One region of the Edwardsiella piscicida genome, then DNA from elsewhere that is predicted to be linked to it. Evidence: predicted binding sites of a transcription regulator. Region 1 holds the regulator's gene; each other region holds the start of a gene.
The links. The regulator LexA, encoded in region 1, represses DNA repair genes until DNA is damaged. The targets are predictions, from matches to a motif close to TNCTGTATGTACATACAGNA.
Positions count from the first base shown of each region.

Region 1 (9,773 bases):
CGGCCACGACGTCGGCCCCCATCCGCGCGCCGATCACCGTCAGCGAGGCAAAACACAGCTGCAGCAGCAGGGAGCGCAGCATGATATCGCGGTTCAGCGCCAGCAGGCGGCGCAGGTTTCCACGCCAGGCGCGCCGGAAATGCGCCCGACGTAGCCCGCGCAGGCGCATCACATGCAGCAGCAGCGCGACCCCCATCAGCAGCGTGACATAGTCGGCAATCACCGTCGCCCAGGCGGCACCGGCCACCTTCCAGCCCAGTCCCACCACCAGCCACAGATCCAGCGCGATATTCACCGCGTTGCCGACGATCAGCAGCAGCACCGGCGCCCGGGCGTACTGCACCCCCAGCAGCCAGCCCAGAATCACCAGGTTGGCCAGGGTCGCCGGCGCGCTCAGCCAGCGAATCTGCATAAACAGCTGCGCCTGCGTCTGTATCGCGGCCTCGGCGCCGACGATCTGCAGCATCAGCGCGCTCAGCGGCTGACGCAGCAGGATGATGCCCACCCCGGCCAGCAGGGCCATGATCAGCGGCTGCACCAACGCCCGCGCCAGCGCCGGGCGATCGGCGGCGCCAAACGCCTGGGCACACAGCCCGGTGGTGCTCATGCGCAAAAATAGCAGCAGCATAAACAAAAAGGTGGTGGCCATGCTGCCCACCGCCACGCCGCCCAGATAAACCGGCGAGTCCAAATGGCCGATCACCGCCGTGTCGACGATACCCAGCAGGGGAACGGAGACATTCGACAGAATCATCGGCAGCGCCAGGCGCCACAGCGCCTTGTCTTCCTGGAAAAAGCCTCGCATCACATCGCTCTCATCGTTGGGCCGGATCGCGCCGGCGCGGCGCGCTGACGCCGCAAAAAAAAAGACCCCGCGAGCCGAAGGATCGCGGGGTGGGGGCCGGGGTAACGCGCTGGCCTGGAGGCGCAGAGGCGCTACGCTCCGGGGCGGGGTACAGCCTAGATCCAGTCGCCGTTGCGGATCACGCCGACGGCCAGCCCCTCAATGGTGAAGTTCTGCTCGCGCAGATCGACGACGATAGGCTGGAAGTCGCTATTTTCCGGCAGCAGCTGCACCATATTCCCTTGTTTTTTAAGGCGCTTAACGGTCACCTCATCCTCAATGCGCGCGACGACCACCTGACCGTTGCGGACATCCTGGGTCTTGTGCACCGCCAGCAGGTCGCCGTCCAGGATACCGATATCGCGCATCGACATGCCGTTGACCCGCAGCAGGAAGTCGGCGCTGGGCTTAAACAGCGACGGGTCGACCTGGTAAAATCCTTCGATATGCTGCTGCGCCAACAGCGGCTCGCCGGCGGCCACCTGGCCAATCAGCGGCAGCCCCGTCTCATCTTCCATCAGCAGGCGGATACCGCGCGACGCGCCGGAGACAATCTCGATCACCCCTTTGCGCTGCAGCGCCTTCAGGTGCTCCTCGGCGGCGTTGGGTGAACGGAAACCGAGGCGCTGGGCAATCTCGGCACGCGTCGGCGGCATGCCGGTTTGTTCGATATGATCGCGAATCAGATCGTAGACCTGCTGCTGCCTGGCCGTAAGTGCTTTCATTCCGCCCCCTGTTCGTTTATACAGTTTTGCTGTGAGTATATACAGGTAGCGGATAATTTAAAACCGCGAAATACACAAAACGCCGGCCCCGGCGTGCTTTCCGCCGCCGCCAGACGGCGCTCAGCTTTTCCCCTGCGCTCGGTAAATACGCTGCGGACGGCCCACCTTGCCATAGACGATTTCCGCCACAATCTGCTGACGCGCCGCACAGAACTCCAGGTAGCGCCGCGCCGTCGTACGGCTCAGCATCAGGCTCTGCGCCACGCTTTCGGCGGTATGGCGTACCGTATCGTCCACAAACAACCCCTGCACCTTCTCCAGCGTCAGGGCATCGATGCCGACCGGCAGATCCTCTTTGCTGTCGCCGCGCGCATAGGCGTTATACATGCTGTCTATCTGACGCTGGCTAGCATTCTGATGCCCGCTGAGCATGCTGTTGCGCTGCTGATAGCGCTCCAGCGTCTGCCCCAGGCGCTCGTAGGCGATGGGTTTGATCAGGTAGTCGAAGGCGCCGCTGCGTACCGCCTCGGAGACGGTGTCCATGTCGCTGGCGGCGGTGGTCAGCACCACCCCGCCCGGATAGCGCTGCTGGGTCAGCTCATGCAGCAGATGCACCCCGACGCCATCCGGTAAATAGTTATCCAACAGCACCAAATCCGGGTGAAAACTTTTAATCATCGCCCGGGCCTGAGCCAGATTGCCGGCCAGCCACAGCTGGCCGCAGCAGGGATGATTGCGGATAAACTCCGCGTGCATCTCAGCCAGCGGCGTTTCATCCTCGACGATTAATATATTGATTTTATTCATGTTCACTCTTCACCTTCGGGATAAAAACAGAAAATAGAGTGCCATAGGGCTGGTTGTCCTCCAGCGTAATGGTGCCTCCGCAACGCCCGACATAGCGGGCAATAAGGTACAGGCCAATGCCGTGCTCCCCCGGCTCTTCCGCCTTGGTGCTCACGCCCTGCTCAAAAATTTTGTCTTTCAGGGTATCCGGGACGCCGCAGCCCTGATCGGCCACTTCAATGATGACCTCGCTGCCCTCATCCGACAGATAGACCTCCACGCAGCCGCCCCCCTGTGGGTTCTTCAAACTGGCATCGAAGGCATTATCCAATAGATTGCCCAATACCGCCGCAAACTCCGTGCTGTCCAGCCCCGCCGGCAGCGCATGCAGCTGGCTGCCGTCGACGATGGTCAGCGTCAGCCCCAGCTCGCGCGCCCGATGCACTTTACCAAACAGCAGCCCGGCGACCACCTTGTCGCTGAACGCATCGCGCAGACGGTCGATCAGCTGCTGCTGCGCCTGCGATGCACCGCGCACCATCTCCAGCGCCCGATCGTACTCCTTCATCTGCAGCAGCCCGCTTAGCGTCGACATCCAGTTGAGGTGCTCATGGCGCACGGTGCGCAGGCTGTCGACATACTGACGGATCTGGGTCAGCTGGGCGTTAAGCGTATTGATATCATCCTTGCTACGGAAGCTGATAATCGCGCCGAGCAGCGTATCGCCGTCGTCGGAGCGGATGGTCGCCCGGTTGGCTATCACGCTCAGCCCGTTAAAGGTGAGAATGGCATCGCGCCGATCTTCATTGATGCGATCGGTGAAAAAGCCCGACGGCGAAACCACCTGGCTTATCGGCTGCCCCAGCCACTGGCGACCCGGCGCGCTTAGCCCCAGCATTTTGCGAGCATTGCGATTTATTGCCGTGATCTGTCCGTCAGGATCGACCGCAATCAGGCCCTCAAAGACCGCGCCGAACAGGGCCTCCATCTGACGCACCACCCGGGCTATCTGGCGCGGCTCCATCCCCATCATCTGTCGTCGGATATGCGCGGCAAATAGCCAGGAGAGCAGCATCAGCAGCAGCAGCACGCACACGAAGACCCCGGCCATGGGCAGCAGAAAGTCCAGGCGCCAGCTATCGATCTTGCTGACCAGATAGCCCAGGGAAACGACCCCGATCACCTGCCCCTGATGATCGAAAATGGGCGTTTTCGCGCGCAGCGCCTGGCCCAGAGAGCCTTTGCCTGAGATAAAGTAGCTCTCGCCCTTTTCAATGGCGCCCGGCTTATTGAACTGCATCTTGTGGCCGATTTTAGCCGGATTGGGGTGATACAGACGAATAGCGTTCCGATCGCCGATGACCACATAGTCAAAGTCAGTCCCGGTTCCCAGACGATCGGCAATCAACGCTAGACGGTGGGTATCGCGATCCTTCACCCCATCCACGATGCTGTCCATCGATGCGATGATCTTGGCCTGGTTCATCGCCATATCACGCACCTGCCTCATCATGTAGTCTTCAAAGCTGGCTGACAGGTACTTCCCCAGCGCGGCAAACAGGCAGCAGGAAACCAGCAGTAACAGTAAAAAAATACGCAGGGGGAACGCCATACGGCGAAAGAAATTCACCGCACTGTTATTCGGCATTCTTACCATCGTTACCTCACCTTTTAATACGTTTCGCTTACCTTTGAACGACTCAAATGTAATCGTTTTGTTTCCTGACACTCTGGCCATAATGCTTTTCTACTTTTGCAGATTATCGCTATTAAACTAATTAAGCAAATAAAAACCAGTCTATAAAAATCTTTATTTTAAATTACGAAGATAAAAACTATTAAGGCGATTTAAAACTGCTTTCCGTTTGTGAATCAGGTCAAAAATTCCCACCCGATTCCTATTTAGGATTAATTTAACAACAGCCAAGGGGAATAAAAATAGGCAGAAAAGTTTTATTACCTTTGATTGAAAATGAAAAGTTATTGAGTTGATAAAAGATACATTTATTTAACGTAACCATCGCGACGCAGAGCAGGAATCCTTATGTTCAGCAATACTGTTTTCACCCAGATTAAGCGCTCTGAGCAAAAAAGGATTGCCGACATCACTCATTTTCTGCGTGAAAATGGCCTCAACATTGATACATCAGTAGAAATATTTATTTGCGCACAGCGGGATAACAAAATCATCGCCTGCGGCGGTATCGCCGGCGATATCATAAAGTGTGTCGCCATCAGCGCCACCGCCCGCGGCGAAGGATTAGCCCTGACGCTGGCCACCGAATTGGTCAACCTGGCCTATGAATTAGGACGGAATAATCTTTTCATCTATACAAAAGAAGAAAACGAAGAGATGTTCCACCAGTGCGGTTTCTCTACCATTACCCGGGTTCCCGGGATTATGGTTCTGATGGAAAACAGTAAAGTACGTCTTCAACGCTATGCCGAAACATTAGCGACGCTGCGCCACCCAGGGAAAAAAATCGGTGCCATCGTGATGAACGCTAACCCGTTCACCAACGGACACCGTTACCTCGTCCGACAGGCCGCCAGTCAATGCGACTGGCTACACCTGTTTTTAGTCCGTGAGGATACCTCACGCTTTCCTTATGAAGATCGGCTGGCGCTGGTACGCTCCGGCGTTAGTGATATCGCCAATATCACGCTGCACCCGGGCTCTGAATACATCATCTCCCGCGCCACCTTCCCCTGCTATTTCATTAAAGAGCAGGGGGTAGCCGACAACTGCTACACCGAAATCGATATCAAGATATTCCGGCAGTATCTGGCGCCGGCACTGGGCATTACCCACCGCTTCGTCGGGACGGAGCCCTTCTGCCCGGTCACCGCCAAATACAATCAGGATATGCGTTACTGGCTGGAAACTCCGGCGCTGCCCTCTCCGCCGATCCATCTGGTTGAAGTGGCCAGGCTGACCTATCACAACACCCCCATTTCAGCCTCTTGGGTACGCAAGCTGCTGGTACGCAAAGATCTTCCGGCAATCACCCCACTGGTACCCGACGCGACGCGGGCCTATCTGGCCCGGCTGATCGCATCGATGCCGGCGGGTGCGGAGCGCCGGCCCCAGGAATCCGTCTTAGTTACAGGTGACAAATGAAAATAAACCACGCAGCCGTCGCCGGCACCCTAGAGTCGAGCGACGTGATGGTGCGCATCGCGCCCATTGAAGACGACCAGGCTCTCGATCTGCAAATTAGCAGCAGCGTCGAAAAACAGTTTGGCGACGCCATCCGCGCCACCGTGCTGGACGTCCTCAACCGCTACCAGGTTCGCGGCGTACAGCTGATCGTTGACGATAAAGGCGCGCTCGACTGTGTCCTGCGCGCACGTCTGGAAACCCTGCTGGCGCGCGCCGCCGATCTGGTCAGCCTGCCTTGGGAGGATCGCGCATGACACCGCAACAGAAAACCCGCACCCGTCGCAGCATGCTGTTTGTTCCCGGCTCCAACGCCGCCATGCTGAGCAACGCCTTTATCTATAAAGCCGATGCGCTGATGTTTGACCTGGAGGACTCCGTGGTGCTGCGTGAAAAAGACGCCGCCCGCCGTCTGGTCTACCACGCGCTGCAGCATCCTCTGTACCACGATATCGAAACCATCGTGCGCGTGAATGCCCTGGACTCCGCGTACGGCGTCGCCGATCTCGAGGCCGTCGTGCGCGCCGGCGTTGACGTCGTGCGCCTGCCGAAAACCGACTCGGCCGACGACGTCATCGCTATCGAAAACGAAATCGCCCGCATCGAACGTGCCTGCGGACGCGAGGTGGGCAGCACCGGCCTGCTGGCCGCCATCGAGTCAGCCCAGGGGATCACCCAGGCCGTGGCCATCGCCCACGCCTCCCCGCGCCTGATCGGGATTGCGCTCGGCGCCGAAGACTATGTGCGCAATCTGCGCACGGAGCGCTCGGCAGAGGGCATCGAACTGCTGTTCGCCCGCTGCAGCATCCTGCAGGCGGCCCGCTCCGCCGGCATCCAGGCCTTTGACACCGTCTACTCCGATGCCAACAACGATGAGGGCTTCCTGCGCGAAGCGTCCCATATCAAACAGCTGGGCTTTGACGGTAAATCGCTGATCAACCCGCGTCAGATCGAGCTGCTGCACAACCTGTACGCGCCGACGCAGAAAGAGGTCGATCACGCCCGTCTGGTGGTCGACGCCGCCGAAGCCTCCGCCCGCGAAGGACGCGGCGTGGTTTCCCTGAACGGCAAGATGGTTGACAGCCCGGTGATCGAGCGCGCGCGTCTGGTACTTTCCCGCGCGGCCCTGTCCGGCATCCGTGAAGAATAAGGCGATAAAGATGACACAAGATACCCAACGAAACGCCCGCGTAGCCGCCTTTAGCCAACGGGACGGCGCGCTGCCGGCCTTCAACGACGTCAGCAAGGCGCAGTACCACGACGGTCGCGCGCGCGATCGCAAGCTGTGCACCTCTCTGGAAGAGGCCATCCGTCGCAGCGGCCTGCGCGACGGCATGACCATCTCCTTCCACCACGCCTTCCGCGGCGGCGATCTGACCCTGAATCAGGTGATGGACGCCATCGCCGCCATGGGCTTCAAAGATCTGACCCTGGCCTCCAGCTCCCTGAGCGACTGCCATGCGCCGCTGGTCGGCCATATTCGCAATGGCGTGGTACGCAAGATCTACACCTCTGGCCTGCGCGGCCCGCTGGCTGACGCCGTCTCCCACGGCCTGCTCGACGAACCGGTGCAGATCCACTCCCACGGTGGCCGAGTGCACCTGATCGACAGCGGCGAGCTGAGCATCGACGTCGCCTTTCTCGGGGTGCCGGCCTGCGACGCCTTCGGTAACGCCAACGGCTATACCGGCAACGCCTGCTGCGGGTCGCTGGGCTACGCCCGCGCCGATGCCGAAGCGGCCAACAGCGTCGTCCTGCTGACCGAGGAGATTCTGCCTTACCCGCACAACCCGGCCAGCCTGACGCAAGACCAGGTCGATCTGATCGTCCAGATCGATCACGTCGGCGACGCCAGCAAGATCGGCGCTGATGCCACCCGCATGACCTCTAACCCGCGTGAGCTGCTGATCGCCCGCAGCGCAGCAGAAGTAATCGCTCACTCCGGTTACTTTAACGAGGGCTTCTCGCTGCAGACCGGCACCGGCGGCGCCTCACTGGCCGTGACCCGCTTCTTGGAAGACAAGATGCGTCGCGCCGATATTCGCGCCGACTTTGCCCTGGGCGGCATTACCTCCACCATCGTCGATCTGCACGAGAAGGGATACATCCGTAAGCTGCTCGATGTGCAGAGCTTCGACCGCGCCGCCGCGGGCTCCCTGGCACGCAACCCGAACCACATCGAAATCAGCGCCAACCAATACGCCAACTGGAGCTCCAAAGGCGCATCGGTCGACCGTCTTGACGTGGTGGTGCTGAGCGCGCTGGAAGTGGACACTCACTTCAACGTTAACGTCCTGACCGGCTCCGACGGCGTTCTGCGCGGTGCCTCCGGCGGCCACTGCGACACCGCCATCGGCTCCGCGCTCTCCATCATCGTGGCGCCGCTGGTGCGCGGACGCATACCGACCATCGTCGATAGCGTGCTGACCTGCGTCACCCCCGGCTCCAGTATCGACATCCTGGTCACCGACCACGGCATCGCCGTCAACCCGGCGCGCCCGGAGCTGGCGCAGCGTCTGCGCGACGCCGGCCTGCCGTTGGTCAGCATCGAGTGGCTGCGCGATCGCGCGCTCTCCCTAACCGGCGAGCCGAAGCCGATCGCCTTTACCGACAAGGTTGTGGCCGTGGTGCGCTACCGCGATGGCAGCGTTATTGACGTGGTTCGCCAGGTCAAGGAATAAGCGATGATGACCCTGCTCCCCCATTTGGCGGCCAGCCATACCGTCACCCTACCGGAACTGCTCCTCAGCCGTGAATGCAGGCAGTCCCGGCAGGCGGCATGGCTGACCCGCCATACCTGTACGCTGATCTCCTTTACCGTGGTCGCCCCCGGCCCGGTCAAGGATAGCCCGCTGACGCGCCGCATCTTCAATGCGGGCATCGCGGCGCTGAACCAGCTAGCACAGCGTCAGGAATGGCCCCTGCGGGAGCAGCGTTCACTGGAGTTAGCCACCGGCCCGGAAGGGCTGATGGCCATCGATGCGCCGGCCGAGCAGGTCAAACGGGCGGCCATCGCACTGGAGCAGGCCCACCCCCTGGGTCGGCTCTGGGATATGGATGTCTTGGCCAGCGACGGACAGATCCTGTCGCGCAGCGATTATCAGCTGCCGGCCCGCCGCTGCCTGATTTGCCAACGCCCCGCCGTGCTGTGCGCCCGCGAGCGCCGCCACGACGTGGCCCAACTTCTCGCCCATATGGAGGCACTGGTTCACGATGCAACACCCGACAACGTATAGTCCGCATCGCCTTTCCCTGAGCCAGGCCTGTCGCCACTATGCCACGCTGGGCTGGCGCGCCATGCTGGCCGAGGTCAATCTGACGCCCAAGCCAGGGCTGGTCGATCGCCACAACAGCGGCGCCCACCGCGACATGGCCCACAGCGACTTTGTGCGTAGCGCCGATGCCATCGCCCCCTGGCTGGCTCGCTTTGTCGAATACGGCGCCGACAGCGCCGCGCTGGACGGCGGCAGCGTATTGCCCGGCCTGCGCGCGCTCGGCATCGCCTGCGAGGCGGACATGTTTCGCGCGACCGCCGGCGTCAATACCCATAAGGGCAGCATCTTTTCTCTCGGCCTGCTGTGCGCCGCCGCCGGGCGCAGCCACCAGCGCGGCCACCCCATTACCCCCGCGCGGCTGTGCGGCTATGCGGCTCAGTTTTGCCGCGGGCTGGTCGCGCGCGAGCTGGCTCCCCTGCGCCCGGCGCAGGCGTCCACGGCCGGACAGCGTCTGTTTATGACGCTGGGCATTACCGGCGCCCGCGGCGAGGCGGAGGCCGGCTACCCCCTGGTGCTGAATCTGGCGCTTCCCCATTACCAGCGGACGCTGGCCGCCGGACGCGATCCGGAGCTGGCGCTGCTCGATACCCTGGTGCAGCTGATGGCGCATAACCAGGATACCAATGTCGCGGCGCGCGGCGGCGAGGGCGGGCTGCGCTGGATGCAGCAGCGCGCCGCCGCGCTACTGGCAACCGGCGGCATCCGCACCCCGGCCGATCTGCAGGCGCTACACCGCTTTGACGCCGAGTGTATTGACCGTCACCTGAGCCCGGGCGGCAGCGCGGATCTGCTGATCCTCACCTGGTTTCTGGCTCACCTCTGTTACCCGATTTTGCAAGCTGAACATTAAAAATATCATCCTTACCGGAGTCATCAGTTATGTCCAAAGAGAAAATAGGGAAACTACTCGCGCCCCTCGTGGTGATGGGGATTATGTTTATGATCCCAGTCCCCGATGGCATGCCGCCGCAGGCCTGGCACTA
Region 1 is NZ_CP090968.1:251,149-260,921, reverse strand. Features, by position in the region: gene dinF (MATE family efflux transporter DinF) at 1-805, opposite strand, end outside; gene lexA (transcriptional repressor LexA) at 961-1,569, opposite strand; gene dpiA (two-component response regulator DpiA) at 1,690-2,376, opposite strand; gene dpiB (sensor histidine kinase DpiB) at 2,369-4,012, opposite strand; gene citC ([citrate (pro-3S)-lyase] ligase) at 4,400-5,476, shown strand; gene citD (citrate lyase acyl carrier protein) at 5,473-5,772, shown strand; gene citE (citrate (pro-3S)-lyase subunit beta) at 5,769-6,665, shown strand; gene citF (citrate lyase subunit alpha) at 6,676-8,196, shown strand; gene citX (citrate lyase holo-[acyl-carrier protein] synthase) at 8,203-8,751, shown strand; gene citG (triphosphoribosyl-dephospho-CoA synthase CitG) at 8,729-9,640, shown strand; gene L1P05_RS01125 (anion permease) at 9,670-9,773, shown strand, end outside.

Region 2 (9,773 bases), 1.7 Mb from region 1:
CGGAACAATACTGTCGCGTAGCCTCTCTGCGGGCAGCGCGGCCAGGCGCTGACTCAGCGCAGCGATCAGCTCGGGAGCCGGCGTCTGGCGGAAGAACAGCGGAGCGATCTGCCCCAGCAGCGGCGGCGGGATAGCGCCGGCCTGCTCGATAGCCTCCAGCATGGCAAAATAGCGCTGGTGCGTTACCTCCGGCTCGCGCCCTACGAACGTATCCATCAGGACCAGCGCCGCGCAGCGATCGCCGGCCAGCGCCGCCAGTTCGGTTCCCCACATTCCGCCGACGGACAGCCCCACCATCGCAAAGCGATCGATCCCCAGGCTGTCCAGCAGCGCCAGGGTATCCTGCGCAAGGCAGGTCAGCGAGCGGTGCCCCTCCGGTAACGCCGCAGAGCGACCGTGTCCCCACAGCTCCGGCACGATGACGCGGTAGTGGGCGCTCAGCGCCTCGATCTGCGGACGCCACATATCGGCATCGAACAGATAGCTGTGGCCCAGCACCAGCGGAAAGCCGCTGCCGTGATCCTCATAGTACATATCGCGCTGGTGTAAATGCAGTATTGGCATACGACTCCTTGCTAAAGCTCACCCAAGCGGGTCTATTGTGTTACGCCGGACAGCGTTAAAATAAACGCATATTCCAACGCAATATCTTCATAGGCTTTAAAACGCCCCGATTTTCCCCCGTGCCCCGCCTCCATATCGGTGTACAGCAGCAGCAGGTTATCATCGCATTTCATCTCACGCAGACGCGCCACCCACTTGGCCGGCTCCCAGTATTGCACCTGAGAGTCATGGAGCCCGGTGGTCACTAAGAGATGGGGGTAAGCCTGTGCCTGGACCCCATCATAGGGGCTGTAGCGCCGCATATAGTGGTAGTATTCCGGATCCTCTGGATTCCCCCACTCATCGTACTCACCGGTCGTCAGTGGGATCGAGGCATCCAGCATGGTCGTCAGTACGTCGACAAAAGGCACCTCGGCGACCGCACCGCGATAAAGCTGGGGAGCCATATTCAGCACCGCCCCCACCAGTAGCCCACCGGCGCTGCCGCCCATAGCATAGACCTGATCGGCGGCGGCATACCCCTGGCGAACCAGCCCCTGCGTGACATCAATAAAATCATAAAATGAGTTCAGCTTGTGCAGCAGCTTACCGTCCTCATACCACTGCTGCCCCAGATCGGCGCCGCCGCGAACGTGGGCCAGCGCAAACACAAAGCCCCGGTCGAGCAGACTCAGGCGGCTGGTGCTGAAGCCGGGATCCATGCTGCTACCATAGGCGCCGTAGCCATAGATCAGGATCGGATTCTGTCCGCGCACAAAGCGATCGCGCCGGTAGACCAGAGACACCGGCACATCCACGCCGTCCCGCGCCCGCAGCCAGATGCGTTCGCTGGCGTAGTCCTGCGGGCTAAAGTCCGCCACGCTCTGCTGCTTCAGCAGGCGCCGCTCACCGCTGTTTAAATCCAGCTCATAGACGCTGCCCGGCGTCGTCATCGATGAGTAGCCGTAGCGTAGTTTGGCAATCTCTGGCTGCGGGTTATAGCCCAGCCAGGTGACGTAGGTGGGGTCGTCGAAATGGATCAGCCGCTCCTCGCCGCCGTCGCGACGGATCTGGCGCAGCGTCGTCAAACCGTGGGTTCGCTCCTCCACCACCAGCCAGTCGTGAAACAGACAAAAGTCCTCTAGCATGACCGCATCGCGGGGCGGTACCAGCGTCTGCCAGCTCAGCACATCGCCATCCGGCCCACAGTACAGGGCAAAATTCTGCCCTTCCCGGTTAGAGCGGATATAAAACCGCGAGTCATAGTGCTCCAGCGAATACTCATGATCGCGCCTACGCGACAGGAAGCAGTGCGCCCGCGCCTCGGGGTCATCGGCATCCAGCAGCAGAACCTCGGAGGTCGTCGTGCTGCTGATATGGATCATCACGTAGCGCTGGGAGAGCGACTTCTCCAGCCCCAGGTAAAACGCATCATCCAACTCTTGATAGATCAGGCAGTCCTGGCTGCAGGGGGTGCCCAGGCGGTGGCGATAGACCTGATAAGGCAGCAGGGTCTGTGGATCCAGGCGGATATAATAAAAGGCGCGGGAGTCGTTACACCATTCGATATGCCCATCGCACCCGTCGATCGTATCCTCCAGCCAGACGTCGTCATCCGTCAGGGATTTTACGCGCAGCGTATATTGCCGCCGGGATACGGTGTCCTCGCTGACGGCCAGCAGGCGGTTATCCGGGCTGACCTCCAGTGCGCCCAGCGCATAAAAATCATGCCCCTCGGCACGCTGGTTGGTATCCAGCAGCAGTCGCCACCCCGTCTCACTCTCCGGGTTCGCCGACTCAGGCTGGCGCCAATATTCGGCATATTCGGCGGCGGGTCGGTAGCGGTGCTGGTAGCGGTAACCGTTGCGCACATAGGGAACGGAGGCATCCTGCTGGGGAATACGCGCTACCATCTCAGCCAACAGCGCCGATCGCAGCGCCGACTGCGGTGCCAGGCAGCGCTCGCTGTAGGCGTTTTCCGCGTTAAGGTAGGCTAACACCTGTGGATCGCTGCGGGTGTCGTCGCGCAGCCAGTAATAATCATCAACCCGGCGATCCCCGTGCGTCACGATCTCATAGGGATGTTTTGCTGCTTTTGGTGCCTTTATCATTGTTAATGCCTAACGGATTCATCACACAAGCCATCTTATAACAGGGTGACACAATCCGCAGGCGGTGAAAACGCAAAAATACCGTTGTATGCCTGGGAAGATAAGCGGAATAAGGTGAGATAACGCGGCGGCTCACCCGCCAGAAGGCGACGCCGCTTCGTCGGCGTCACTCAAAATGTGGCATACGACCGCCAGCTGATGCGCGCTCAGAGGATGAAAAAGATAGGCGCCCTGGAAATCGCGGCATCCCGCCGCCGACAGACACTCAAACTGCTGTACGCTGTCGACTCGCTGCGCGCAGCAGCGCATAGCCAGTTTATCCGCAAGGCGCAGCATCAGCTGAACCATCACCATAGCATCCGGGTGCGGCAACAGGCCGATCACCCCCGGCGGAATGTGCACCCGATCCAGCGGCAGCTGGTTCAGGGCCGCCAGTTGGCGATAGCCCTCGCCGTACTCCGCCAGCGCGGCCCCGTATCCCTGCTCGCGCAGAGTGTGCATGCCAGCCAGGCACGCGGGATCGGACAGCAGATCGTCACTTCCCTGCCAGATCAGCGCGATCGCCGCCGGCGTTAACCCATACTGGGACAGCTGTTGGGTAAAGGGCGCCAGCACGGCCTCATTCGCGGCGAGGCTCAGCGGTAGGGCCAAAGACAGGCTGAAGTCCGGCGTGACCTCGTTACGCAGCCGCTGTAGCAGCGGCAGCGCGCGCTCGGCTAACCAACCAAATAGCGCGGGCCCCAGTTGACAGCTCATCAGCGCGTCCATAAACCGCTCGGGCAATAGGACGCCATAGCGAGGATGCTGCCAGCGAATCAAAACCTCCGCGCCCTGGATGTGTCCGTGAACATTCCACTGCGGCTGGTACTCCAGATAAAACTCGTCGCTAGCGAGCGCATATTGCAGCCTGACCCGCAGCGCCTCAGCCTGCTTATGAGACGGCGCTACCGATCTGACATCACTTAAGAGATGGTAATGTTCACTATTCATTATGCTATCTAATTTTATTTTCCTCCTCATATGAGGAGTCACTGGTATTGACTGCGTGTAGTGTCAAAGTTGACAGCTTGCCATTATTACAACAAAAATTAATCGCTTCTAAAGTATCTGCTACGTCAGTATTTACTAAAGTGAATATTTATTATTCTGGAACATTGCATCAATCATCCTTGGTATATTAGCAAAGTTTATCTAATCCGGCGGATTCAGCCACTATTCTAGCCGATAGTGGATAAATGAATAGATATAATTAACCATGCACTTAGAGGGTAATATGGTAAGAGTAACTATATAATCCGATGATTTGCGACAAATCAGAATAAAAACCCTTTATATATCAAAAAATCAGGATTAGAATCTATTTTTATAGCTAAATATATTAATATGTCTATCAGATCACATTCGTGAAGGAATCGATACTTCGATCTTAACAATCTTGCGGCGTCTACGCGCCCGAGGTCCGCAGACGCGCGCGCCGTCCCCCCCTGCAGCAATACCCGCGCCACCGCGTTGAGCGCGCATTTTTTATGCTGGATAGCCGAACATAGGGGCTCGCCCCTAACTCGCCTGATACCGCCGCTGCGCTAAAGAGACTCGGGTAAAGCGCATCGTCTACCGTACCACTCCGCCCGACGGATAGCCAAACCCTCGGGCTACGCGCTCGGCTTGGTCTATCCCCCGCCGCGGCGTCTGCCCCAGCGTATCGCCAGAGCAACGTCAGCCGAGGGCAAACGAATCAGCGGCGAATCACGCGTTCATTTCTCGGTGGCGCTCGTCAACGCGGCGCCGCAGGTGTCTCCTTTTCATCACAGAATAAAATATCGACGTTAAATAAAATATATATGATCAATTTAATTACGCATCCAACGCGAATCTCCATCCGATCGGCCGATTATACGGTGCGCCGAGATATCCATGGGCGTGAGATTTAAAACGGCGCGACGCAGGCAATAAATTACGCCGCGAAGTAACGCTCGGCGAGAGGGATAACCTCACCGATAGCACACCCGCACCAGAAGATATCGCTAGGCTACCACAATATTATTTACGCGTGACACTATAACGATGAAAAACTATTTCATCGACGTATCGATAAGACGTATATCTTACGCCGGATAGACACGGCCTCGCCCCGCCGGACATACCGGGCACCGCGGGAATATCGCGCGATAGCGCCTGTGGTAGACAGCCACGTTCACCAGGGCACCATAGCTCGGTAGCGACGGGCGCCACCGCTTCTATATATCAAAATAACTTATTAAATATAAGTAAGTTATACGAAAAATGTATTAATAATCGCGCCGGCGCCTCCGAGGGGTTCGCCGCACACGCCGGTGATTCTCCGTGTGCACGATACGGGATATGGCGTCGCGGAAGAGGCCACCGCAGAGCGCGCCCCTTTTCGCTACCGACGCGATATTTCCTCGCGGGAAAAAGCGCATAGCAATAGCATCGTGTGCTGGGTTAATATATCTCACACAATGATTAGCCGCATACTGAAATAACCCAGGCGCCGCCGCTAAATTAACGCCCAGCGCGTACGACGATGCCCCACCGCCAATAGCATCAGCGATAAGGCGACTATTTCAGCCGGCCATCTCAGCCAGCAGATAGGCGCGTAGAATCCCCCATTGATGGATACACAGGTAATATATTGTGCATATCATCGCGAAGCGTGGTCGCCGAAAAATAAACCAGAGCGCTAAGGTACTCCGCCGTGGAAAATAGGGCCGACGCGTCATCAAACGGCGCATCGCCGACGGCGGCAGCGCAACCGGCGGAAACGCGTCGGCGCCCGAGCCTCAGCCCGCCAGCGCGCGTACCAGTGAAAATGCGATGACATAGAGCCGATCGACCTGCGGATAGATCTCTTCGATCACGCTGCGCAGCCCATCCAGCGTCATATTCTCCTGAGCAGCATGCTGTGCGTTCAGCTGCGCCAGCGTCACCGGCGTTACGTCAATCACCTCAATCTCACAAAAGGGGAGCCCATCCTCGTAGCGTCCGACCGTGAGCCGCTGCCCCGGCTGAAAGTGGGACTCGCTGCCATCGCGGATGGTAATCGTCTTACGGCCGGCCAAAATATCGGCCTGGAAGCGGCGATAAAAAGTGATATCGGGTTTCATAGGTTGCTCCAGTGCGGTGATCTAGGGGAAAAGGCAGCATGATATCCTGCTGCCCCTCCCGCTGCCAATGTCGACATGCGCGCCTATCGAGGCCACGCTGGCCAAGGCGATACACTAGGCCACCAGCGTCTCTCCGATGGACTCTTCGCCAGCGGGCTCCGTCGGTGATGCATCCACCAGCGATGCTACGCTGGCCCCGCGCAGCAGACGCCCCAGGCTCTCTTTCTGCTCAGCCAGGTAAAAGCTCAGCGCTTCACGCTGCCCCTCCTCTAGCGTCAGCGGCGCCTGCGCCAGCCACTCGCTCAGGTTATCCGCCAAATCCAGCATCTTGTCATAGGCATCCGCCTCTTTCTTACTGGCAAAGGTCATTTTTTCTACCCCATCGCGCACCACAACATATTGAATATTTACTGCCATCTTACCCACTCTCGCCTGGACACTGTTTTTATATACAGTAAATGATTCCGGGGGCTATCTGCAAGCCTCCAGCGCAGCAATGGCTACCGTTCGGTTGATTTCGCAGCCAAAAACAGAAAAACCCGCCGATGGCGGGTTTTATCAACCGTGGTGAAGCGGTTTACTTACAGCGCAACCACGTCGGCTGCGGCCGGGCCACGCGGGGAGTCCTGGATAGAAAACTCAACCTGCTGACCTTCTGCCAGGGTCTTGAACCCATCGTTCTGGATGGCAGAGAAATGGACGAAGACATCTTTGGAGCCATCAGCAGGCGTGATGAAACCAAATCCCTTGCTTTCGTTGAACCATTTGACCTGACCGGTTTTCTTACTCATTACGCTTTCCTTCACTTTGAAAAACTGCCCTAAGGCATGCTTGAGCCTCTTAACGATACCGCCACCATGGTAAAGAAAGCATCAGTCCAGATATTTCTTCGGCATAGACGGCGCCCCGTTTTAAGGCGCCATTATTAATGACACACTTCACTTCAGGGTGCAAATGGTTAGCTGTGTTTTTTAATCACGCCGCAAAAAAAGGTGCGCTATGGATTATTATTTCAGGATGTTTATTAAATGAAATTAAATATAAAATACTATACATTTCATTGCATTACGATATATTAAAAATATCTTTAAAACAGAAAAACAGGGTTTCCCAGCGCAACTTCCGAGATAGACATCACATTTATCGCCGTCACTCATTGCATAAAAATATCCCCTTTTCCTCCCGCCCCCACCGCGCCGCGTATATTGTCAGACATAATAAATAGGCGGCACCAGTATTACCCTGGCACCGCCTATTTTCTGTTCAGCCGCCCTCGCACAGGCGCGGAGATTAACGCGGTACGCGCATCCCCCCTTCAATCCCCTTCGGGCTTAACAGAACCTGCCACAGCTGAATGTCGCGAGCGCGGAATGCCCCGGCGCAGGCCGTAAGGTAATAGCAGAACATACGGTAAAAACGCACGCTGTAGTTATCGCTGATCTCCGGCCAGCACGTCTGGAAACGTTGGTGCCACGCCATCAGGGTGCGATCGTAGTCTGGCCCAAAGCTGTGCCAATCCTCCATGACGAACAGCCCCTCGCTGTGGTTGGCGATGTGCGCCACCGACGGCAGACAACCGTTAGGGAAGATATATTTATTGATCCAGGCATCCACGTTCAGGTCAGTCTGGTTAGAGCCGATGGTATGCAGTAGGAATAGGCCATCCGCCTTCAGATTACGCGCGGCCACCTCAAAGTAGGTGCGGTAGTTTTTCGGACCGACGTGTTCGAACATCCCCACCGATACAATGCGATCGTAGCGGTTGTTCAGATCGCGATAGTCCTGCAGCAGAATATTGACATCCAGCCCCTGACAGCGCGCCTGCGCCATCTTCTGCTGTTCGGCGGAAATCGTCACCCCGTCAACGGAGACGCCGTAGTTTTCCGCCGCATACTGCGCCAGCCCGCCCCAGCCGCAGCCGATATCCAGCAGCTTCATGCCCGGCTGCAGCTGCAGCTTCTCGCAGATCAGCTTCAGCTTATCCTGCTGGGCCTGCTCCAGCGTCTGCGCCGTTTTCCAATAGGCACAGGAGTACTGCATATACGGGTCGAGCATCCGGCTAAACAGATCGTTCCCCAAATCGTAGTGCTCTTTCCCGACGATCCAGGCGCGTTTACGGCTCTGTAGATTAAAGATCCGCGCGGACGCGATGCGTACAATGTCAGCAGCGTGCTTCGGGAGTTGGGTATCCAGACCGGCGGTCAGAATGCGCTGGAAGAAAATATCCAGCCGCTCACACTCCCACCAGCCATCCATGTAGCTTTCGCCCAGTCCCAGGGATCCCTCTTGCAGTACACGGTGAAAAAACTGCGGGTTTTTTACCTGAATATCATAAGGCTGAGTGCCATTGATGGTAATCCCCGCCCGGCTCAGCATCTCTTCCGCGATACGGTACCAGTTATCCTGTTTTAATCCGCTTTCTTCAATGCAGGTCGCACTACTCATTCCACATACCTTCCCGCTGCACCCGATGCACTCCTGCGTTTGCGCAGCGCTGTTGAAGTCTTAAGCGACCGGCTCCCTTCCGGCCAAAACAATTAATCATACAATATTATTTATAATACAAATCTTCAAGCTGCGGCGCCTTACGCGCCGAGAGGGGAAGGCCGCGCTAGAAGTGGTTATTCAGCGCCCCGTCTATCCCCCGTTTTTCCAGTATATCCCTGCCTCCGACGGCGAAAACGCTCTAGTGAGACATAGCGCACAATTGTGTAAAGCATCCCCGGCAGCCCATAGTCAACACAATGAAATACAAAAGGTTATTTAAAGCTTATCGTTTTGTTGCTCATTGTAATAAAATCTTTCTCGTTGCCACGCAAACGGTTTCGTATATACTGCCGACGATGATTTCCCCGAGTGAACAGGAACAGAATCCATGCAGCCAATCGGAACCGCCCTTCGTCCCCATGCAACCCGCGTCATGCTGTTAGGCGCCGGTGAGCTCGGCAAAGAGGTCGCTATTGAGTGTCAGCGTCTCGGTCTGGAAGTGATTGCCGTGGATCGCTATGCCGATGCGCCGGCCATGCAGGTCGCCCACCGTAGCCACGTCATCGATATGCGCGACGGCGACAGCCTGCGGGCGCTTATCGAACGCGAGCGCCCTGACTATATCGTGCCGGAAATCGAGGCCATCGCAACGCAAACGCTGCTGCAGCTGGAGAGCGACGGCCAACGCGTCGTTCCCTGCGCCCGGGCAGTACAGCTCACGATGAACCGCGAAGGGATCCGCCGCCTGGCGGCCGAGACCCTGGCGCTGCCCACCTCCCCCTATCGCTTTGCCGATAGCATCGAGGCGTTTCGCCAGGCGGTGGCCGAGATCGGCTATCCCTGCTTCGTCAAGCCCGTCATGAGTTCATCGGGTAAGGGACAGAGCATCGTGCGCGGCGACGACGACGTGGCGTCCGCCTGGCAATACGCCCGCCAGGGAGCCCGCGGTGACGCCGACAGCGTCATCGTAGAGGGTGAGGTTCGCTTCGATTTCGAGATAACCCTGTTGACCGTACAGGCCAGCGACGGGATCCACTTCTGCGCGCCGATCGGGCACCGCCAGCAGGAGGGCGACTACCGCGAGTCCTGGCAGCCGCAGGCGATGAGCCCTGCCGCGCTGGCGCGGGCGCAGGCGATCGCCGCCTCGGTCGTCCGGGCGCTGGGGGGATATGGTCTGTTTGGCGTAGAGCTGTTTGTCTGCGGCGACGAGGTGATCTTCAGCGAGGTCTCCCCCCGCCCCCACGATACCGGGCTGGTCACGCTGGTCTCGCAGGATCTCTCTGAGTTTGCGCTGCATGTCCGCGCGTTTCTCGGGCTGCCGATCGGCGTGATCCGCCAGTTTGGCCCCAGCGCATCCGCCGTACTGCTGCCGTCGCTGCACAGCGACGACGTTACCTTCGCCAATCTCTCGCAGGCGCTGCGCCCGGCAACCCAGCTGCGCCTGTTTGGCAAGCCGCACATCGACGGCGTGCGGCGCCTCGGCGTCGCGCTGGCCTGGGGAGAGAGT
Region 2 is NZ_CP090968.1:1,938,363-1,948,135, forward strand. Features, by position in the region: gene L1P05_RS08835 (alpha/beta fold hydrolase) at 1-564, opposite strand, end outside; gene L1P05_RS08840 (S9 family peptidase) at 597-2,654, opposite strand; gene L1P05_RS08845 (EAL domain-containing protein) at 2,787-3,644, opposite strand; gene yqfB (N(4)-acetylcytidine aminohydrolase) at 5,456-5,779, opposite strand; gene L1P05_RS08855 (YebG family protein) at 5,894-6,196, opposite strand; gene cspE (transcription antiterminator/RNA stability regulator CspE) at 6,361-6,570, opposite strand; gene cfa (cyclopropane fatty acyl phospholipid synthase) at 7,070-8,224, opposite strand; gene purT (formate-dependent phosphoribosylglycinamide formyltransferase) at 8,655-9,773, shown strand, end outside.
Region 2: the regulator LexA is predicted to act here: its motif matches at 6,217-6,236, upstream of L1P05_RS08855 (YebG family protein).

Region 3 (9,773 bases), 1.3 Mb from region 1:
AGGCTGGCCACCGCCGCGGCGCAGGCCAGCGGGTTGCCCATAAAGGTCGGCCCGTGCATAAAGCAGCCCGCCTCGCCGTTGCTGATGGTGTCGGCCACGCTGCGGGTGGTCAGGGTGGCGGAGAGCGTCATGTAGCCGCCGGTCAGCGCCTTGCCCAGGCACAGAATATCCGGGGTCACCTCGGCGTGGTCGCAGGCAAACAGCGCCCCGCTGCGGCCAAAGCCGGTGGCGATCTCATCGGCGATCAGCAGCACGCCGTGGCGGCTGCAGGCCTGCCGCACCCGCTGCAGATAGCGTGGATGATAGAAGCGCATGCCGCCGGCGCCCTGCACGATGGGCTCCAGGATCACGGCGGCAATCTCGCGATGATGGGCCGCCAGCAGGCGGGCGAAGGGGACAAAGTCTGCCTCATCCCAGTCATCGTCAAAAGCACACTGCGGCGCCGGGGCAAACAGGTGCTGCGGCAGGCAGCCGCGGTACAGGCTGTGCATCGAGGTATCCGGATCGCATACCGACATGGCGCCAAAGGTGTCGCCGTGGTAGCCCTGACGCAGGGTGAGAAAGCGCTGGCGCGGTTCGCCGCGCGCCTGCCAGTACTGCAGCGCCATCTTCAGCGCCACCTCGACGGCAACGGAGCCGGAGTCGGCCAGAAACACGCACTCCAGCGCCTGGGGGGTCATCTCGACCAGCTTTCGGCACAGGGCGACCGCCGTGGGATGGGTGACGCCGCCGAACATGACGTGGGCCATCTGCGCCATCTGACGCGCGATGGCCTGATTCAGATGGGGGTGATTATAGCCGTGAATGGCGGCCCACCAGGAGGACATGCCGTCCACCAGACGTCGGCCATCCGCCAGCTGCAGCTCGCAGCCGGACGCCGCCGTGACCGGGTACACCGGCAGAGGTTGGCTCATCGAAGTATAGGGATGCCAGATATGGCGGCGGTCAAAGTCGAGGTCGCTGGCGTTCATGGCGCTCGTTAGGTAAACCCTGTTGTGTTTTTTGAGTTTACAGTTTAGCGCGTTAACGCCGCTGCGTCATGCTCCATGCCGATATGTGGAGATTTGTTGGTTTCAATCTGTAAACCATTACACATATAACTTGGTTGACATGGTATTTCTCCGTTCTACACTGAGCCCACTTTTACCGATCTGAACAAGGGAGATGCCACCGTGGCAGAGATACCGCATTCCGGGCGCTGGACGCAGGCGCAGGCGCAGGCGCTGTTTGAACAACCGCTGCTGGAGCTGATGTTTCAGGCGCAGCAGGTTCACCGTCAACACTTCGATCCGCGTCAGGTGCAGGTGAGCACCCTGCTGTCGATTAAGACCGGCGCCTGCCCAGAGGACTGTAAATACTGTCCGCAGAGCGCCCGCTATAAAACGGGGCTGGCGGCGGAGCGACTGATGGAGGTAGAGCAGGTGCTGGACTCCGCGCGTCGGGCGCGCGCCGCTGGCTCCACCCGTTTCTGCATGGGGGCGGCGTGGAAAAATCCCCACGAGCGCGACATGCCCTACCTGGAGCAGATGGTGCGCGGGGTCAAGGCGCTGGGCATGGAGACCTGCATGACCCTGGGGGCGCTGAACGCCGAGCAGGCCCAGCGTCTGGCGCAGGCGGGGTTGGACTACTACAACCACAATCTGGACACCTCACCAGCCTATTACGCCAATATCATCACCACCCGCCGCTATCAGGATCGTCTGGATACCCTGGCGCGGGTGCGGGAGGCGGGGATCAAGGTCTGCTCCGGTGGGATTGTCGGGCTGGGTGAGGCGGTAGGCGATCGGGCGGCCCTGCTGGTGGAGCTGGCCAATCTGCCGACGCCGCCGGAAAGCGTGCCGATCAACATGCTGGTGAAGGTGGCGGGCACGCCGCTGGCGGAAGCCCCGGACGTTGATCCCTTCGACTTTATCCGCACCATCGCGGCGGCGCGCATCATGATGCCCACGGCCTATGTCCGCCTCTCCGCCGGGCGCGAGCAGATGAACGAGCAGACCCAGGCGATGTGCTTTATGGCCGGGGCCAACGCCATCTTTTACGGCTGTCGTCTGCTGACGACGCCGAATCCCGCAGAGGATCGCGATCTGCAGCTGTTCCGCAAGCTGGGGCTGAACCCCCAGCAAACGCAGGTGGCCTATGGCGATAACCAGCAGCAGCAGCAGCTGGCGGAGCAGGTGCTGCACGCGGATGGCGACCTGTTTTATAACGCGGCGCGCTGATGATGGGCTGGTCTACGCGGTTTACCCAGGCGCTGGCGGCGCGGCGCGCCGCCGATGCCTATCGCTGCCGAACGGTGCGCGAGGCGCCCGGCGGGCGAGAGATCGTCGTTGAGGGACGGCGCTATATTAATTTTTCATCCAATGATTACCTGGGGCTCAGCCAGCATCCGGCGCCGATCGCCGCCTGGCAGCAGGGGTTGGCGCGCTACGGCTCCGGCTCCGGCGGTTCGGCGCACGTGACCGGGCAAACCACGGCCCACGCGGCGCTGGAGCATGCGCTGGCGGAGTGGCTCGGCTACCCGCGCGCGCTGCTGTTTATCTCCGGCTTCGCCGCCAATCAGGCGCTGATCCTGGCGTTGATGCAACGTCAGGATCGGGTGCTGGCGGATCGGCTGAGCCACGCCTCGCTGATGGAGGCGGCGATGCTGGCGCCATCGTCGCTGCGCCGCTTTCCGCATAATCAGCCCGACGGGCTGGCGGCCCTGCTGGCGGCCCCCTGCGAGGGGGAGACGCTGGTGGTGACCGAAGGGGTCTTCAGTATGGACGGCGACAGCGCGCCGCTGAGCGCTCTGCGGGCGCAGTGCGATCGCCACGGCGCCTGGCTGATGGTCGACGACGCCCACGGTATCGGGGTCTGCGGGCGCGAGGGGCGCGGCAGCTGCGATGCGCAGGGGGTGCGCCCCGATCTGCTGATCGTCACCTTCGGCAAGGCCTTTGGCATCGGCGGCGCGGCGCTGCTGTGCGGCGAGGCGACGGCGGAATACCTGCTGCAGTTTGCCCGTCATCTGATCTACAGCACCAGCATGCCGCCGGCGCAGGCCTGTGCGCTGCAGGCGGCGCTGCAGGTGGTGCGCGCCGCCGATGCGCCGCGGGCGCGGTTGGCGCAGCATGTGGCGCGGCTGCGCCGGGCGCTGGCGGGTGGTGAGCTCGGCCTGGCGGCGTCCGACAGCGCCATTCAGCCGCTGATCGTCGGGGATAATCAGGCGGCGCTGACGCTGGCACAGCGCCTGCGCCAGCGTGGTCTGTGGGTCTGCGCCATGCGCCCCCCCACCGTGCCGCCCGGCAGCGCGCGCCTGCGCATCACCCTGAGCGCGGCGCATCAGCCGCAGGATCTCGACCGACTGCTGGAGGCGCTGCATGACGTTGCTCTGTGACGCCGTCGATAAGCCCGCCGTGGCCGACGCCTTTAGCCGCGCCGCGCACAGCTATGACGATGCGGCCGCGTTTCAGCGCCTGAGCGGCGAGCGGCTGCTGGCGTGTCTGCCCGCCGACGGCGGACGGGATGCCCTGGACGTGGGCTGTGGCACCGGCTACTTCAGCCGTCGCCTGACGGCGCTGACGTATCGGGTGACGGCGCTGGATCTGGCGCCGGGGATGCTGGCGCAGGCGCAGCGTCAGCGGAGCGCGCAGCACTATCTGCTGGCGGATATGGAGCGCCTGCCGCTGGCGACGGCGTCGATGGATCTCTGCTTCTGCAATCTGGCTATCCAGTGGTGCGCCTCGCTGCCGCAGGCGCTGGCCGAGCTGATGCGGGTGACCCGCCCCGGCGGGCGGGTGCTGTTCGCTACCCTGGCCGATGGCTCGCTGGGCGAGCTGGATCGCGCCTGGCGGCAGGTCGACGGGCGGCGGCACGTGAACCGGTTCCTCTCCGTCGCGCAGATCGCCGCGGCCTGTGCACCCTATCGCCACCGTCTGACGCCGAGCCTGGAGCGCTGTCATTTCCCCGATGTGCTGGCGCTGATGCGCTCTCTGAAGGGCATTGGCGCGACCCATCTTCACGACGGTCGGCAGGCGGGGCTGAGCGGGCGGCAGCGCCTGGCCCGGCTGGCGCAGGCCTATCCGCGCGACGCGCAGGGGGTGACGCTGAGTTATCAATTGGTCATAGGAGAACTGATCCGTGAATAGCGATGTACAGCGCTGGTTTGTGACCGGTACCGATACCGACGTGGGAAAAACCGTGGTCAGCGCCGCGCTGCTGCAGGCGGCGGCTCGCCGCGGGCTGCGCTGCGCGGGCTATAAACCGGTGGCCTCCGGCAGCGCGCTGCGTGAGGGTCGACTGTATAACGACGATGCGCTGGCGCTGCAGGCAGCCTCCAGCCTGCCCCTGCGCTATGAGCAGGTGAATCCTTACGCCTTCGCCGAGCCGACTTCGCCGCACATTGTCAGCGCCGAGCAGGGGATCCCCATCGATCCGCGGCGCCTCAGCGCCGGGCTGCACGATCTGCAGCGTCAGGCGCAGTGGGTGGTGGTGGAGGGGGCCGGCGGCTGGCTCACCCCCCTGAGCCTGGCGTATAGTTTTGAGCGCTGGGTGGTCGCGGAGCAGCTGCCGGTGATCCTGGTCGTGGGGGTTAAGCTGGGCTGCATTAACCATGCCCTGCTGAGCGCGCGCGCCATCGTCGGCGCCGGCGTGAGGCTGGCGGGCTGGGTGGCGAATCAGATACAGGCACCGGGGGCGCGCCACGCCGAATATTTGACGGCGCTCCATGCGCTGCTGCCAGCGCCCTGTTTGGGCGAGATCCCCTTTAGCCCCGGCGAGGAGAGCCGCGATCGGGCGGCCTACCTGGATCTGACCTGCCTTCTCCCGTGACGGTGTCGGCGGGGGGAGCTTCCTCCTATTATCACAATTACGGGTTGTTTTTTGAATTAAGACTTGAAAAATCGCTTAATAATGCGGCCGCGCCGGCGCGGAAAAAAATTTTTGCCCCCGCCGCGGTGCCGCTGCCGGGCGGGGTGCGGCAACTTATCCACTATTCCTGTGGATAACCTTGTGCATTAGGCTTAGAAAACCGGGGCGAAGCCAGAGCCCGCGCGGTTCGCCCTTAACCCGCTCGGATTATCGTCCTTATGTTAATTTATTTAATTATCAATGAATTAATTAAAATCAAGGCGTGTATGGGTTTTGCCATGCCGCGGGGAGGCCCCCTTGACAAGCGCATCGTTGACAGGGTGAGCCGTCGGGGGATGAAATGGGGATAAATGTCACTCTGCGGTGAAAATTGTGAAACGGATGTGAACGCGCGGGCGCCGTCCGTGTGCGGGTATTTTAAGCTGGGTAAATATCCAGTAATATAACCGGTTCACACAATAATCCGGCGCAGCGCAGCGCGGTTCATCTGCCGGCGGGTCGCCGCCGCGTAATGGGGTAGTGAGTCATGAGCAAAGCCTTCAAACTGCATTCCGCCTTTCAGCCCTCCGGCGATCAGCCAGAGGCTATCCGCCGTCTGGAAGCGGGGTTAGAGGATGGGCTGGCGCATCAGACCCTGCTGGGGGTGACCGGCTCGGGCAAGACGTTTACCATCGCCAACGTGATCGCCGATCTTAACCGGCCAACCATGGTGATGGCGCCCAACAAGACGCTGGCCGCCCAGCTGTACGGGGAGATGAAGCAGTTCTTCCCGGAAAATGCGGTGGAGTACTTTGTCTCCTACTACGACTACTATCAGCCGGAAGCCTATGTGCCCAGCTCGGATACCTTTATCGAAAAGGACGCGTCGGTCAACGAGCACATTGAACAGATGCGCCTGTCGGCCACCAAGGCGCTGCTGGAGCGGCGCGACGTGGTGGTCGTCGCCTCGGTCTCCGCGATTTACGGCCTGGGCGATCCCGATCTGTACCTGAAGATGATGCTGCACCTGACCCAGGGGATGCTGATCGATCAGCGCAGCATTCTGCGCCGCCTCTCCGAGCTGCAGTATGCCCGGAACGATCAGGCGTTTGCGCGCGGGACTTTTCGGGTGCGCGGCGAGGTGATCGACATCTTCCCGGCGGAGGCCGACGACGAGGCGCTGCGGGTGGAGCTGTTTGATGACGAGGTGGAACGCCTGTCGCTGTTCGATCCCCTCACCGGGCAGCTGCTGCGCACGGTGCCGCGCTTTACCGTCTACCCAAAGACCCACTATGTGACCCCGCGCGAACGCATCCTGCAGGCGATGGAGGAGATCCACGCCGAGCTGGCGACGCGCCGTCAGTCGCTGCTGGCCAATAACAAGCTGCTGGAAGAGCAGCGTCTGGCCCAGCGCACCCAGTTCGATCTGGAGATGATGAACGAGCTGGGCTACTGCTCGGGGATCGAAAACTACTCCCGCTATCTCTCCGGGCGCGGGCCCGGTGAGCCGCCGCCGACCCTGTTTGACTACCTGCCAGCGGACGGCCTGCTGGTGATCGATGAGTCCCATGTCACCATCCCGCAGATCGGCGGAATGTACCGCGGCGACCGGGCGCGGAAAGAGACGCTGGTGGAGTATGGCTTTCGCCTGCCGTCGGCGCTGGATAACCGCCCGCTGCGCTTTGAGGAGTTCGAGGCGCTGGCGCCGCAGACCATCTATGTGTCGGCGACCCCGGGTAACTACGAGCTGGAGAAGTCGGGCGACGAGGTGATCGATCAGGTGGTGCGCCCGACGGGGCTGCTCGATCCGCTGATCGAGGTGCGCCCGGTGGCGACCCAGGTGGACGACCTGCTGTCGGAGATCAATCAGCGCGCCGCCATCGGCGAGCGGGTGTTGGTGACCACCCTGACCAAGCGGATGGCCGAAGATTTGACCGAGTATCTGGAGGAGCACGGCGTGCGCGTGCGCTATCTGCACTCCGATATCGACACCGTCGAGCGCATGGAGATCATCCGCGATCTGCGCCTGGGCGAGTTTGACGCGCTGGTGGGGATCAACCTGCTGCGCGAGGGGCTGGATATGCCGGAGGTGTCGCTGGTGGCGATTCTGGACGCGGACAAGGAGGGCTTCCTGCGCTCGGAGCGTTCGCTGATTCAGACCATCGGCCGAGCGGCGCGTAACCTGAACGGCAAGGCGATCCTCTATGCCGACAAAATGACCCCGTCGATGGCGCGGGCGATCGGAGAGACAGAGCGCCGCCGCGAGCGCCAGCAGGCCTTTAACCTGGCGCACGGCATCACGCCGCAGGCGCTGAACAAGAAGGTCACGGATATCCTGCAGCTGGGCGACGCGCCGTCGCGCAGCCGGGCCAAAGGGACGCGCGGACAGCGTGCGGCAGAGCCGCGTACGGACTACCGCGATCTGTCGGCGAAGCAGATCGAGCAGCAGATCCAGCGTCTGGAGACGCAGATGTACCAGCATGCTCAGAACCTGGAGTTTGAGCAGGCCGCCGCGCTGCGCGACGAGATCCACATTCTGCGCGAGCAGTTTAAGAATGCGCCCTAGGGGCGCAGCTTTTGCTTGCCCGGCGGCCCGAGTGCCGTTAGGGTAAGCCCCCCTGTTATGCCAAGCGGAAACACTATGAACCCATCACGCGATCCCCTGCACGGGATCACCCTGGAAGCCCTGCTGACGGCGCTGGTCACGCGCTACGGCTGGCCGGAGCTCGGCCGCCGCATCGCCATCAACTGCTTTTTGAGCGATCCCAGCATTAAATCCAGCCTGAAGTTTCTGCGTCGGACCCCCTGGGCCCGCGCCAAGGTTGAAGCGCTGTATCTGGATTCCCTGCAGTCAGAGACGCCCCCCGCGGATACCCCCTGGGACGGCTGGCGGCGGCGCGACGGCGACGCGTGAAGCCCCGTTGCGGACCGGCGGGGAACGCAGTACTCTCTGCGCCGGTCACGCATGGCGTGAGGGGAGAGTCTAAGGATAACGCGATGCTGAAAGTGAAACGGGTGCTGCTGGCGCCGATGGAGGGGGTGCTGGATGCCCTGGTGCGCGAGCTGCTCAGCGAGGTGAACGACTACGATCTGTGCATCACCGAGTTTGTGCGGGTGGTGGACAGGCTGCTGCCGGAGAGAGTGTTCTACCGCCTGTGCCCGGAGCTGCACCGCCGCAGTCAGACCCTGAGCGGCACGCCCGTGCGCATTCAGCTGCTGGGACAGTCGCCGCACTGGCTGGCGGAGAACGCCCTGCGCGCGGTGACGCTGGGCTCGCCGGGGGTGGACTTCAACTGCGGCTGCCCTTCGAAGGCGGTTAACGGCAGCGGCGGCGGCGCTACGCTCTTAAAAGATCCGGCGCTGATTTACGCCGGAGTGCAGGCGATGCGTCAGGCGATACCGGCGCACCTGCCGCTGACGGTGAAGGTGCGTCTGGGCTGGGCGTGCGACAGCCAGCGTGTTGAAATCGCCGATGCGGTGCAGCAGGGCGGGGCGACGGAGCTGGTGGTGCACGGTCGCACCAAAGAGGATGGCTACCGCGCCGATCGGATCAACTGGGCGGCGATCGGCGAGATCCGTCGCCGCCTGCGGATCCCGGTGATCGCCAACGGCGAGATCTGGGACTACGCCAGTGCCCAGGCGTGTCTGGCGCAGACCGGGTGCGATGCGCTGATGATCGGGCGCGGCGCGCTGAATATCCCCAACCTGAGCCGGGTTATCAAAGAGAATGCGCCGAAGATGCCGTGGCCGCAGGTGGTCACGCTGCTGCAGCGCTACGCCCGGCTGGAGAAGCAGGGGGATACCGGGCTGTATCACGTGGCGCGCATCAAGCAGTGGCTGAGCTACCTTCGTAAGGAGTACCCCCAGGCCGACGCCCTGTTCCGTCAGGTTCGTCCGCTGATGGATAGCCGCGCGATCGCGGTGGCCATCGGCGCGCTGGAGTCCACCCAATAGCGGGGTGAGGCATCAGGTCGTCCTCCCCGCGTCTTTGCTCCGCGCCCCCAGGCGCGGTATCCACCGAATATACATCAGCTCACTCGCCAGTTCGACGATCGTCTGGGCCACGATCACCGCCGGAAGCAGCGGAATCGCGCCGGGGACGGCGAGCGCCAGCGGCAGCACCACCAGCGAATTACGGGTCGCCGCGCTGAAGGCGAGCGCCCGCCCGGCCGGCGCCTCAAGGCGGAACAGCCGCGCCACCGTCCAGCCTATCAGCGGCGCGACGACAGCGAAGACCAGGTAGAGCGGTATCACGCGCCAGACCAGCGTGATGGATTCACGGAGCGGCGGCAGGGTCGCGGCGACGATGATCCCCAGGACCAGGGCGGTAGAGGGCACCGGCAGCAGCGAGAGTCCCCCGGCAATGGCCTGCCCGTAGCGGCGGCGGCGGCATACCCGCTGGGTCAGCGCCGCCAAGCCCAGCGGCAGCACGATTAACCCGATAAACGCCGCAATAAACGGCGCCGGACGGACCACGTCTGCCGCCAGCTCACCGAGAAACAGGTGCAGATAGAGCGGGAGTAGCAGCGCTTGCACCAGCAGCAGCAGCGGCGTCGCGGCGAGCAGCAGGCGCGCATCGGCGCGTCCGAGCTGGGCGAATGTCACCACATAGTCGATGCAGGGCGAGAGCAGCACCAGCAGTACGCCGAGCCGCAGCAGGGGATCGGGCGGCAGAAAGGGGAGCAGCAGGGCGACCAGCGCCGGCATCAACAGAAACTGGGTCAGGAACAGCGGCAGCAAAAACCGCGGGTGGCGTAAGGCGCGCCGCAGCTCCGCGAAGGGCATCTGCAGGAAGGTGGCATACAGCATCAGCGCCAGCGCGGGGGTGATGGCGGCGCTGAGCCGTTCACCGGCGACGGGAGCGGTATAGGCCAGCAGCGCGGCCAGCAGGATGACAGAAAAATAGAGGGTAATCTGGCGCCGCTCCAGCCAGTCGCGCATTGCGTTCA
Region 3 is NZ_CP090968.1:2,674,747-2,684,519, reverse strand. Features, by position in the region: gene bioA (adenosylmethionine--8-amino-7-oxononanoate transaminase) at 1-971, opposite strand, end outside; gene bioB (biotin synthase BioB) at 1,182-2,219, shown strand; gene bioF (8-amino-7-oxononanoate synthase) at 2,222-3,373, shown strand; gene bioC (malonyl-ACP O-methyltransferase BioC) at 3,357-4,124, shown strand; gene bioD (dethiobiotin synthase) at 4,117-4,806, shown strand; gene uvrB (excinuclease ABC subunit UvrB) at 5,372-7,390, shown strand; gene L1P05_RS12150 (VF530 family protein) at 7,466-7,738, shown strand; gene dusC (tRNA dihydrouridine(16) synthase DusC) at 7,822-8,778, shown strand; gene L1P05_RS12140 (bile acid:sodium symporter) at 8,791-9,765, opposite strand.
Region 3: the regulator LexA is predicted to act here: its motif matches at 5,266-5,285, upstream of uvrB (excinuclease ABC subunit UvrB).